3 regions of the Kitasatospora sp. NPDC015120 genome follow, and region 3 is predicted to be linked to each of the others. Evidence: riboswitches for the same ligand, from Rfam matches in the RefSeq annotation. Region 3 holds a riboswitch; each other region holds the start of a gene.
The links. Region 3 has a riboswitch for cyclic di-AMP ahead of ACF1AK_RS14070 (transglycosylase family protein). Riboswitches for the same ligand answer to the same signal wherever they lie in the genome.

Region 1 (3,263 bases), on a different contig from region 3:
GCCTGCCGGTCGGCGACCAGCTCCGGCTTCGCGAAGTCGGGGTCCTTCGAGCCCATCACGACCAGCACCGGGCAGCGCACGGCGGCGGTCCAGCCGACGGGCGCGGAGTCACCGCGCACGTAGCCGCGGGTGGCGGTCCTGCGGCCCGGGGTGCGCAGCGCGGCGACCAGCCCGGCCACGTACTCCTCGTGGTCGGCCGGCTTGGGGCCCGGGAAGGCCGCCTTGCGGTGGTACAGGCCCCAGAACGCGGGCGAGCGCACCAGCAGCGCGCCCATCGCGCCGACCGCCAGGCGCTGCAGCGCGTTCGGCGGCACGTTCTCGACGAAGGCGTCCAGCAGGACGATGCCGGCGACCCGGTCCGGGGCGTCCCCGGCGGCCTTCACGACGCTGGCGCCGGTGTAGGAGTTGCCGGCCAGCACGGCCCGGTCGATGCCCAGGTGGTCCAGCAGGGCGAGGACGTCGCCGGCGATCGCGGCGGGGGAGTAGTCGTCCCAGAGGATCGAGGACTCGCCGAAGCCGCGCAGGTCCATGGTGATCACCCGGCGGCCGGCGGCGGTCAGCAGCGGGCGCAGGTGCCGGTAGGCGGCCCGGCTGTCGAGCATCCCGGGGAGCAGGACGACCGGGACGCCCTCGCCGTGCGCGGTGTCGTCGAAGGCGATCCGGCCGCCGGGCAGGTCGAGGTGGCGGGTGACGGGGGCGAGGGTGCCGTTCATGGGGAGCCTCCTGGGGCGGGGACCGTCGGCTGAGTGCCGATAGCCATAAAGCTATGGCTAATAGCCTTAGCCGTCAAGCCATCGGCGCTCGCCCGCCCGGCCCGCCCGCCGTCGGCGACCGGCCGGGCGGGCCGGTCAGGCGCCCTCCACCCGGAACGGGTCGTGCTCGGTCAGCAGCTTGTCCAGCCGCGCCTGGTCGACCCGGGTCACCAGCTCGGTGGTCTCCTGCTTGTCCCGGACCACCTTGGCGAGGGTGAAGGTGGAGGTGATCGTGTAGAGCAGGCCGAGGGCGAGGAACGCCCGGGTCCACGGCTCCACCGGGAGGAAGGCGATCCCGACGCCGAGGGCGGTGCCGGAGAGGGCGAAGGACAGCACGGCCTGGAGGTGGTACGCGGCCGTGGTGCGGGACTGCATCGGTGCGCTCATGGCGTCAGGATGGCCGCGCCCGGCCCGGTCGCACATGAGTAGGCGTACTCAAGTGAGGGGCCGTTCGTTGACGTCCCGACACGTTCGGTAGTGTCAGTTGTCATCAAACATCCCAAATCGCCCACCGGGTCGCGTGGTACCCGGTCCGGATCCCGCCGTCGGCAACGGACGGCTTGGAATCGGGGGGCTCTCGGATTAACGTTTGATAACGCAGCGCGGTCCGCAACGCCGTACCCAGACGGCACCGTGCGCCGTCGCCTAATCCCGCCGGCCGGCCTCCGGGCAGGCCAGGGAGCCGGGGAACCACGTTCCTTGGGGTGAATCGGCCAGGCCCAGGCCCGGCCGTAGGAGACCTTCCTGCTCCGAACCCGTCAGCTAACCCGGTAGGCGCGAAGGAAGGAAAGGAGCGCGCCTCCGTGGCGTCGACGCACACCCCGGCACACCCGTCCGGCACCCAGCTGCTCGACCACCCCGGCCCGTTCGCCGGGCAGGGCCCGTTCGGCGGCCCCGCCGACCAGACCGCCCCGCCGGCCGACGGGACCAGCCGGCACCGGATGCCCCGTCAGGGCCGCGGCACCGCTCCGCTGCTCGGTGTCACCGCCGTCGCCGCCACCCTGGGCGCCACCGGCTTCGCCTCCGCCACCCCGGCCGCCGCGCCCGCCGTCGAGGCGCCCGACGAGCTGCCGGCCACCCTCTCCGCCGACCCCGGCCTCGCCCTCGCCGCGCGCATCCAGCAGCAGGCCGACAGCCAGCGCACCGCGGCCGAGGAGAACGCCCGCGTCCAGGCCGCCCAGGAGGCCGAGGCCAAGCGCGCCGCCCAGGTCGCCCAGCAGGAGCAGGCCAGGCGCGCCGCCGAGGAGGCCGAGAAGGCCAAGCTCGCCGCCATCAAGCTGCCGGTGCGCGACTACCGGCTCTCCGCCCACTACGGCCAGAGCGCCCGCTACTGGGCCCACCTGCACACCGGCCTGGACTTCGCCGCCGACCAGGGCGAGCCGGTCTACGCGGTCGGCCAGGGCACCATCACCTCGGCCGGCTGGGCCGGTGCCTACGGCTACCGGATCGTCGAGACCCTGCCCGACGGCACCGAGATCTGGTACTGCCACCTCTCCTCGATCATCAAGGGCTCCGGCAAGGTCGTCCCCGGCCAGCAGATCGGCAAGGTCGGCGCGACCGGCAACGTCACCGGCGCCCACCTGCACGTCGAGGTCCGCCCCGGCGGCGGCGCGCCCGTCGACCCGGAGGCCTGGTTCGAGCAGCGCGGCGTCACCCCCTGACGCCTCCCCGCCCGCGACGAGGGGCCCCGGCCGTCCGGCCGGGGCCCCTCGTGCGTTCCTACGCCCCGGCCAGGGCCTCGTCCCCGGCTTGCTCCAGCCCGGCCAGGTACGCGTCGATCTCCGCCTGCCCCGGCTCCGGCGCCAGCTCCGGGAACTCCTCGACCAGCAGCCGCGGCAGCCCCGGCACCGTCCACGCGCCGGCCAGCTCCAGCGCCACCCGGACGGCGGCCTCCTCGAACGCCCCGAAGTCCCCGGCCAGCTCCTCCGGCATCGGCTGGCCCAGCGCCGTCAGCTCCGCCAGGTTCCGGTAGCTGCGCTCCATCAGCCCCTGCTCCAGCAGCCGCCGGGCGCCGTCGGTGGCCATGCCGACCGCCAGCGTCCGCGCCCCGCCGTCCCAGCCCCCGTCGTCCACGGCGTCCAGCACGCCGTCCGCCTCCAGCGCCGTGAAGGCCGCCGTCCGCTCCCGCGCCGGGAGCTCCCGGAACCCCTCCAGCCAGGCCCGCACCGCCGCCTCGTCCCCGGTGTCCACCCCGGCCGCGCGCAGCAGCAGCGCGTACAGCCGGGGCCAGGTCACCAGGTCCGCCCGGCGCAGCAGACCGGCCGCCACCTCGCCCTGCCACTCGGCCTCGGCGTGCAGCCGCTGCTGCCGCTTGGCGTTCAGCCGCTTCGCCGCCCGCTGGTGGTCGGCCAGCAGCCGCACCGCCGCGCCGTACGCCAGCGGATCCTGCCCCGGCTCCGGCTGGACGTACAGGTACAGGCGCTCGTACAGCAGGTGCTCCACCGCGGCGGAGGTCAGTTCCGGCCAGCCGTCGTGCATCCTGCCGCCGCCCAGCTCCAGCAGCGCCAGCAC
Region 2 (3,263 bases), on a different contig from region 3:
GACCCGTCCGTGCAGCTGATGCTCACCTCCGACCCGTCCGGCTACCTGGACAAGGCCTCCAGCGTCCAGCAGGCCAGCTCCAGCCAGGCCGAGGCGCTCAAGGGCCTGCAGGACCAGCAGCGCCGGCTCGACCAGCAGAAGGCCGAGGCCGCCGCCGTGCTGGCCTCGCTGGACAGCACCACCAAGGACCTGAACCAGACCAAGGCCGAGGTCAACAAGAAGCTCCGGGAGGCCCAGGAGCTGCTGAACTCGCTCAGCGCCGCCGACCGCGCGGCCCTGAAGGCGGCCCAGCAGCAGGCCGACCGCGCCTCCCGCGGCTCGGAGCGCACCGACCTGGGCAGCCTGCCGCAGGCGAGCGGCAAGGCGGGCTCCGCGGTCGCCCTCGCGATGAGCAAGCAGGGCTCGCCCTACGGCTGGGGCGATTCCGGCCCGAACACCTTCGACTGCTCCGGCCTGATGGTCTGGGCGTACGGCAAGGCCGGCGTCTCGCTGCCGCGCACCTCGCAGGCCCAGGGCAACTACGGCACCCGGGTGCCCTCCCTGGCCGAGGCCCAGCCGGGCGACCTGGTCATCTACCGCGACGACCGCAGCCACGTCGGCATGTACATCGGCAACGGCATGGTGGTGCACGCGCCGCGCACCGGTGACGTGGTGAAGGTGATGAAGGCCGACGCCATGAAGATCAACACGATCCGCCGGGTCTGACGGCCGGCCGGTCTGACGGGTCGCCACGACACGCCCGGGTGGCCCGTCCCGGCTCCTGTGATCAGCGCCACCTCCACTCGGGGGTGGCGCTGACGTTTCGGCCGCGCATTCGACCGGCTGACGGGGAATGATCAGCCCGACGTGGGGGTGTGATCACGTTCCGTCATTTTCACAAGGGAACTTGGGTATTCTTCCGACTTTTTTCTGACAAGGATTTGAACGGATCACGGATCTGTTACTAGGGTCGTGCCTCGAACCACGCACAGTCGATCACCCAGCCTGGGTGGCGGCGGGGTTCGCCGCCGAGTTCGTGAAGCAGCGGGAGGGGGCCTTCGGGTCATCCCTCCGAGTGAGGGCCCAGCAGTCGGGGGTCCGCTGTGGAGCGGAGCCGGGGAACCACGTTCCTCTGGGGTGAATCGGCGCCAGGCCGGCCGCGCGAGCGGCGGGTGAGGCGTCGTAGGGCACGCTTCCGCCCGAACCCGTCAGCTCACCCGGTAGGCGGATGAGGAAGAAGGAGTCCGCCTTCGTGGCGTCCCATCGTCGTCCCAAGCCCGCCGGCCGCGCCCGTGTCTCGATCCTGACCGGTGTCGCCGCCGCTGCCGTCGCCCTCTCCGCGCAGTCCGGCGCCCACGCCGACCCGACGCCGACCAAGGACCAGGTCAAGGAGCAGGTCGACCAGCTCAACGAGCAGGCCGAGGTCGCCACCGAGAAGTACAACGGCGCCCAGGCCAAGCAGCAGGAGCTGCAGAAGCAGGTCGCCGAGCTGCAGGACAAGGTGGCCCGTCAGCAGGCCTCGGTCACCGAGGCGCAGGGCGGCCTCGCCGAGATCGCCGGTGAGCAGTACCGCACGGGCGGCATCTCGCAGACCGTCCAGCTGATGCTCTCCGCCAGCCCGGACAACTTCCTCAGCCAGGCCGACGCCCTGAACCAGGCCGGTTCCACGCAGTCCGGCGCGCTGAAGGAGCTCCAGGAGCAGCAGCGCAGGCTCGACCAGGACCGCACCGAGACCCAGGCCAAGCTCGCCGAGCTGGAGGCCACCACCCAGCAGCTGAAGTCCTCCAAGGAGGACGTCCAGGGCAAGCTGCAGAAGGCCCAGGACCTGCTCAACACGCTCACCGAGCAGGAGCGCCAGGCCCTGCGCGCGGCCGAGGAGAAGGCCGCCGCCGAGGCCAAGGCCAAGGCGGACGCCGCCAAGGCCGAGGCCGCCAAGGCCGCCAAGGAGAAGGCCGACGCCGAGCGCGCCTCCCGCGACGCCAACCGCAGCAACCCGAGCGCGCCGTCCACGGCCGCCCCGGCCCCGGCCCCGGCCCAGGCCCCGGCCGCCGCCAAGCCGGCCGCCCCGGCGGCGCCCGCCGCCAACAGCTCGCGCGCCGCCGCCGCGATCGCCGCCGCGGAGAGCAAGCTCGGCTCCCCGTACGTGTACGGCGCCACCGGCCCGAACTCCTTCGACTGCTCGGGCCTCACCGGCTGGGCGTACGCCCAGGCGGGCGTGTCGCTGCCGCGCACCTCGCAGGCGCAGGCCACCGCCGGCACCCAGATCGGCTCGGACATCTCCAAGGCCCAGCCCGGCGACCTGGTGATCTTCTACGGCGACCGCCACCACGTGGGCATCTACGTCGGCGGCGGCCAGGTCATCCACGCCCCGAAGCCGGGCGCGTCGGTCCGCTACGAGGCCGCGTCCAACATGCCGGTCAACACCATCGTGCGCCTCTGACCCACGGTCGGCAGGCTCCGCCGGGCCCGGTTCCCCCGCACGGGGGGACCGGGCCCGCGGCATTCCCCGGCCCGCCGGGACGCTCGGTCCGCGAACCGATCTGACGTCCGACGAGTGTCCGAATATTCGGGTTCGGAGGGGTTTGGAATCGGTTGCCCCGACTCGCTAACGTCTGCCACCGGACGCCCGCTTCGACAGCCGCCCGCCCCGGTGCGGCGGCGGGCCGGGCCAGGATCGGAGCCGACGTCGCATGGCCGTGCACCGCCGTTCCCCGCTGTCAGGTGCGCACGTGCTCGCCCGGGCGCTGGTGCTCACCGCGGCGGCCGCCACCGCGTTGGGCGTGACGGCCGGCGGCAGTGCCCGGGCCGTGCCCGGCCCGCCGGACGCCCCGGCCGACCGCAAGGACGTCAAGGCCCAGGTGGAGCAGCTCTACGACGAGGCCGAGCAGGCCTCCGAGCGCTACAACGCCGCCCAGGAGGCCCAGCAGCGGCTCCAGCACGAGACCGGCACGCTGCAGCAGCAGATCGCCGTCTCCCAGGACGAGCTCAACCGGCTGCGCGGCGAACTCGCCACCGTGGCCGGCGCCGAGTACCGCGGCGGCGGGATGACCCGGACCGTCCAGCTGATGCTCTCCACCGACCCGGAGGCCTACCTCTCCCGCGCCCGGGCCCTCGACCAGAGCGCCGAGCGGCAGAACGAGGCCCTGCACGAGCTGCGGGGCCGTCAGCGGGTGCTCGACCAGCGCCGGGCCGAGACCACCGCCAAGCTGGCCGAGCTGGAGCAGACCCGCAAGGCGCTGGCCGAGAGCAAGCAGCAGATCCAGCAGCGGCTCGCCGCGGCGCAG
Region 3 (3,263 bases):
CGGGGCCCAGTTGGCGACCGTCTGGACGCGCACGCCCGAGCTCGGGTTGGCGGCCTCGACGTACGTGCCGTCGCCGATGTAGAGCGCGACGTGGTAGACGCCGGAGTCCTTTCCGTTGTTGGACCAGAACAGCAGGTCGCCGGGCTTGAGGGAGTCCAGCGGGACATGGGTGGAGGCGGCGGCCTGGTCGGCGGCGACGCGCGGGACGGAGATGCCCGCGGCGCGCAGCGCGGCCTGGGTCAGGCCGGAGCAGTCCCAGCCGCCGTTGCCGGTGCCGCCGTAGACGTAGGCCTGACCGACCTTCGACTGGGCGAAGGCGACGGCGGCGGCCATGCTGCCGCTGGCGGCCGGGGCCGCCGGGGCGGTGGCCGGGGTCTCGGCCTGCGCGGCGGGCTTGCTCGCCGGCTTGCCGGCCGGGGCCTGGGCCTGGGGCCGGTTCTGGCCCTGCGCGCCGCCCTGGTCGCGGTTGAACCAGTCGAAGCCCTGGCCGGCGGCGCGCTCGCCGAGGGTCAGGTGCTGGCCCGGGTAGATGGCGTGCGGGCCGTCGGTCAGGGTGGCGCGGTTGAGCTCGTAGAGCCGCTGCCAGCCGCCCTGGACCTGGTTGCGGTCGGCGATGGTGGACAGCCAGTCGCCGGCGACCACGGTGTAGTCCCGGGAGGCCTGCTGGGCGCCCTGCTGACCGGCCTGCGGGCGCCACTGCCGGTCGCCCCGGGCCGTCTGCGGGGTGGCGGCGGGCTCGGCGGCCTGCTGCTGCGCGGCGGGCTTCTCGGCGGGCTTGGCGGCCGGCTTGGCGGCCGGGGTCTGGGCCGGGGCAGGGGCGGCCGGCTTGGCGGCGGCAGAGGTGTCCACCGCGGCCGGGGTGCCGCCCTTGGTGAGACCGGCCTGGACCGAGCAGACCGGCCAGGCGCCGGGGCCCTGCACGGCCAGGACCTTCTCGGCGGTCGCGATCTGCTGGTCCTTGGTGGCGAGGTCGGCACGCGCGGCGAACGCGGTGCCGCCGAACGCGGCCCAGGTCGAGTTGGTGAACTGGAGGCCGCCGTAGAAGCCGTTGCCGGTGTTGATGCTCCAGTTGCCGCCGCTCTCGCACTGGGCGACCTTGTCCCAGGTGGCGACGGAGGCGGCCGAGGCGGTGCCGGCGGTGAGGCAGGGGATGGTGAGGCCGATGCCCGCGACGCCGAGGGCGGCGATCGCGCGACGGGTACGGCCGGACAGTCGGGTGCCGTTGGTGGGCAGCATGAAGACGCGGTCCTCTCCCACGCCTGCGAGGTGAGCTGTCGGATTCGGGCTGGAGTTGCCCGGCCGCGCTGTGGACGCGGCTTCACCCCTAGCCCGGGGCCGGTCCGTGGACCGGTCCTGGGCGAACTACCTGTGGTTCCCCCGCTCCTGCCGTGGTGCATTGCGCTGCCAGCACGCCCGACGGCAGGACTCGGCGTCGCGGACGTGCTGGGTCCGTGTGGCCACGAACGGGGAGCACGTTAAGCAGAGGCGCGTTCAAACCGCAAACATGTGTGACGCTCGTCACGGTGTGCGGAAAGGGCGCCTGCCGGCTGTCCTTCATGATCGGAAATGACCGGTTTCCCGCAACGCCGGTCGCGGCCAACGCACCTGCCTGCGCCTCAGGACGCCGGCGCCGCGCCGGAGCGCCGCAGCCGCCCCGGGGGAAGGGCTGCGCACCGGCGGGCGTCGACGAGGGGGCGGGCGCCCCGTCCGGACGTCCGGCCGCGCGGAGCGCGTCGCCGGGCAAAGCGTCACAGAGCGGACATCACGCCCGAACCGACCTCCGGCTCACCCGAACCCGATCCGCCGGGCCCTCCTGCGCCGGCCCACCGTCGCCGCCGCCCTCGCGGCGATCCGCGGCGAGAGGCTCCCGCGCCGTTCGCCCGGCGGCACCCGGGCCCCCGGCCCCGGCGGCGGCCGCGTCCGCCCTCCTGCGCCTCCCGTCGGGGGCGACGAGAAGCGCGTCCGGGGGAGTCGGCGGGAAGGGGCGGCACCGGCACGCCCGGCCAGGGAGGGGCTTCGCCGCCGCCTGCGCCCTCGTCAGCATCCGGGCCGTCAGCGGAGCCGCCGTCATCCCGGGCGCCCCCGGGGGAGTTCGGCGGCGACGAGCGCCGGCCGCACCGCCGGCCGCACCGCCCCGGGGAACGTCCTGCTGCGCCGGCCGGGGGAGGACGGACGCCGCCGCCCGCCCCCGGCCGGCCGCCGGAGCCGTCTCCCGGGAACGCCGCAGGGCCCGGAACGGTGCGTCCGTTCCGGGCCCTGCGGGCGAGCGGGGCTACTGGGCGGCGTGCCGCCCGCCGGCGCGCGGGCCGTCCTCCGCCGCGGCGCCGGCCTCCCCGGCCAGGGCCTCGGCGTCGACGGCCGGCAGCGCGGCCAGGTAGGTGGAGGCGACCAGCTGGCCGACCGCCTGGTACGCGCCCACCGGCGCGGCCGACGGGCAGCCGGACTCCTCGGCCGCGGTGGCGAGCAGCTCGGCGTCCGCCTCCGGGCCGATCACCAGCGGGGCCAGCGCCGGGTTCTGGGCACCCATCTCCTTGAGGTGGGCGACGGCGTCGGCGACCGAGCCGGGCACGTCCAGCGCGGCGGCGACGACCGGCACGGCGAGCCGGGCGGCCAGCAGCATGCCGGTGATGCCGGCGGCGTCGGCCGCGGCCTGCCCGCCGACGGTGGTGAGCACCACGCCGTCGGCGGCGGTCGCGATGGCGAACAGCCGGGCCCGGTCGGCGCGGGCCAGCCCGGCCTCGGAGAGGCGGACGTGCACGGCCTCGGCGAGCAGCGGGTGCGGGCCCAGCGCGTCGGTGACGGGGGCGCCGAACTCGGCGGCGAGCCCGTGCAGCGCGGGGAGGAAGTCGTGCGGACCGGGCACCAGCGGCACCACGACCGGCGCGGGCAGTCCGGCCTGGGCGGCCTCGGTCAGCAGCTCGGCGACGGTGCGCTCGCCGTCCGCCTCGCCGTCGGTGCCACCGGAGGGGAGGTACCCGGCGACGGTCCGGACGCCGTTCTGCTCGCTGCGGACAATGGACAGCAGCTCCTCGACGACGGACCGGGAGTCCGGTCCGGCGGCCGCGGGGACGGCGAGCAGCAGGGCCGGGGAACCGGCCGGGATCTCGGGGCGCTCGGGACGGCGGTGGCGCCCCCGCGCACGGGAGCCTGGAGTGCGGACGGGCAGTGGCGCGCCCGGGATGGCTGCGGTGCTCATGGCGGAGATCGTAGGACATCGCTCCACCCGCTCCGCAGTCGGCTGCCGAACCGGACGGGGGGTCCGC

Region 1: linked by a shared signal. The riboswitch ahead of ACF1AK_RS08725 (M23 family metallopeptidase) and the one ahead of ACF1AK_RS14070 (transglycosylase family protein) in region 3 are both predicted to bind cyclic di-AMP.
Region 2: linked by a shared signal. The riboswitch ahead of ACF1AK_RS01420 (NlpC/P60 family protein) and the one ahead of ACF1AK_RS14070 (transglycosylase family protein) in region 3 are both predicted to bind cyclic di-AMP.

Annotation. Positions count from the first base shown of each region.
Region 1 covers NZ_JBIBVJ010000002.1:873,097-876,359, forward strand. The annotation lists gene ACF1AK_RS08715 (alpha/beta fold hydrolase) at 1-713, opposite strand, end outside; gene ACF1AK_RS08720 (YiaA/YiaB family inner membrane protein) at 849-1,139, opposite strand; cyclic di-AMP (ydaO/yuaA leader) riboswitch at 1,385-1,543, shown strand; gene ACF1AK_RS08725 (M23 family metallopeptidase) at 1,556-2,413, shown strand; gene ACF1AK_RS08730 (hypothetical protein) at 2,472-3,263, opposite strand, start outside.
Region 2 covers NZ_JBIBVJ010000001.1:325,997-329,259, reverse strand. The annotation lists gene ACF1AK_RS01425 (NlpC/P60 family protein) at 1-705, shown strand, start outside; cyclic di-AMP (ydaO/yuaA leader) riboswitch at 1,069-1,221, shown strand; gene ACF1AK_RS01420 (NlpC/P60 family protein) at 1,232-2,419, shown strand; gene ACF1AK_RS01415 (NlpC/P60 family protein) at 2,670-3,263, shown strand, end outside.
Region 3 covers NZ_JBIBVJ010000004.1:538,129-541,391, forward strand. The annotation lists gene ACF1AK_RS14070 (transglycosylase family protein) at 1-1,257, opposite strand, end outside; cyclic di-AMP (ydaO/yuaA leader) riboswitch at 1,244-1,442, opposite strand; gene ACF1AK_RS14075 (hypothetical protein) at 2,273-3,196, opposite strand.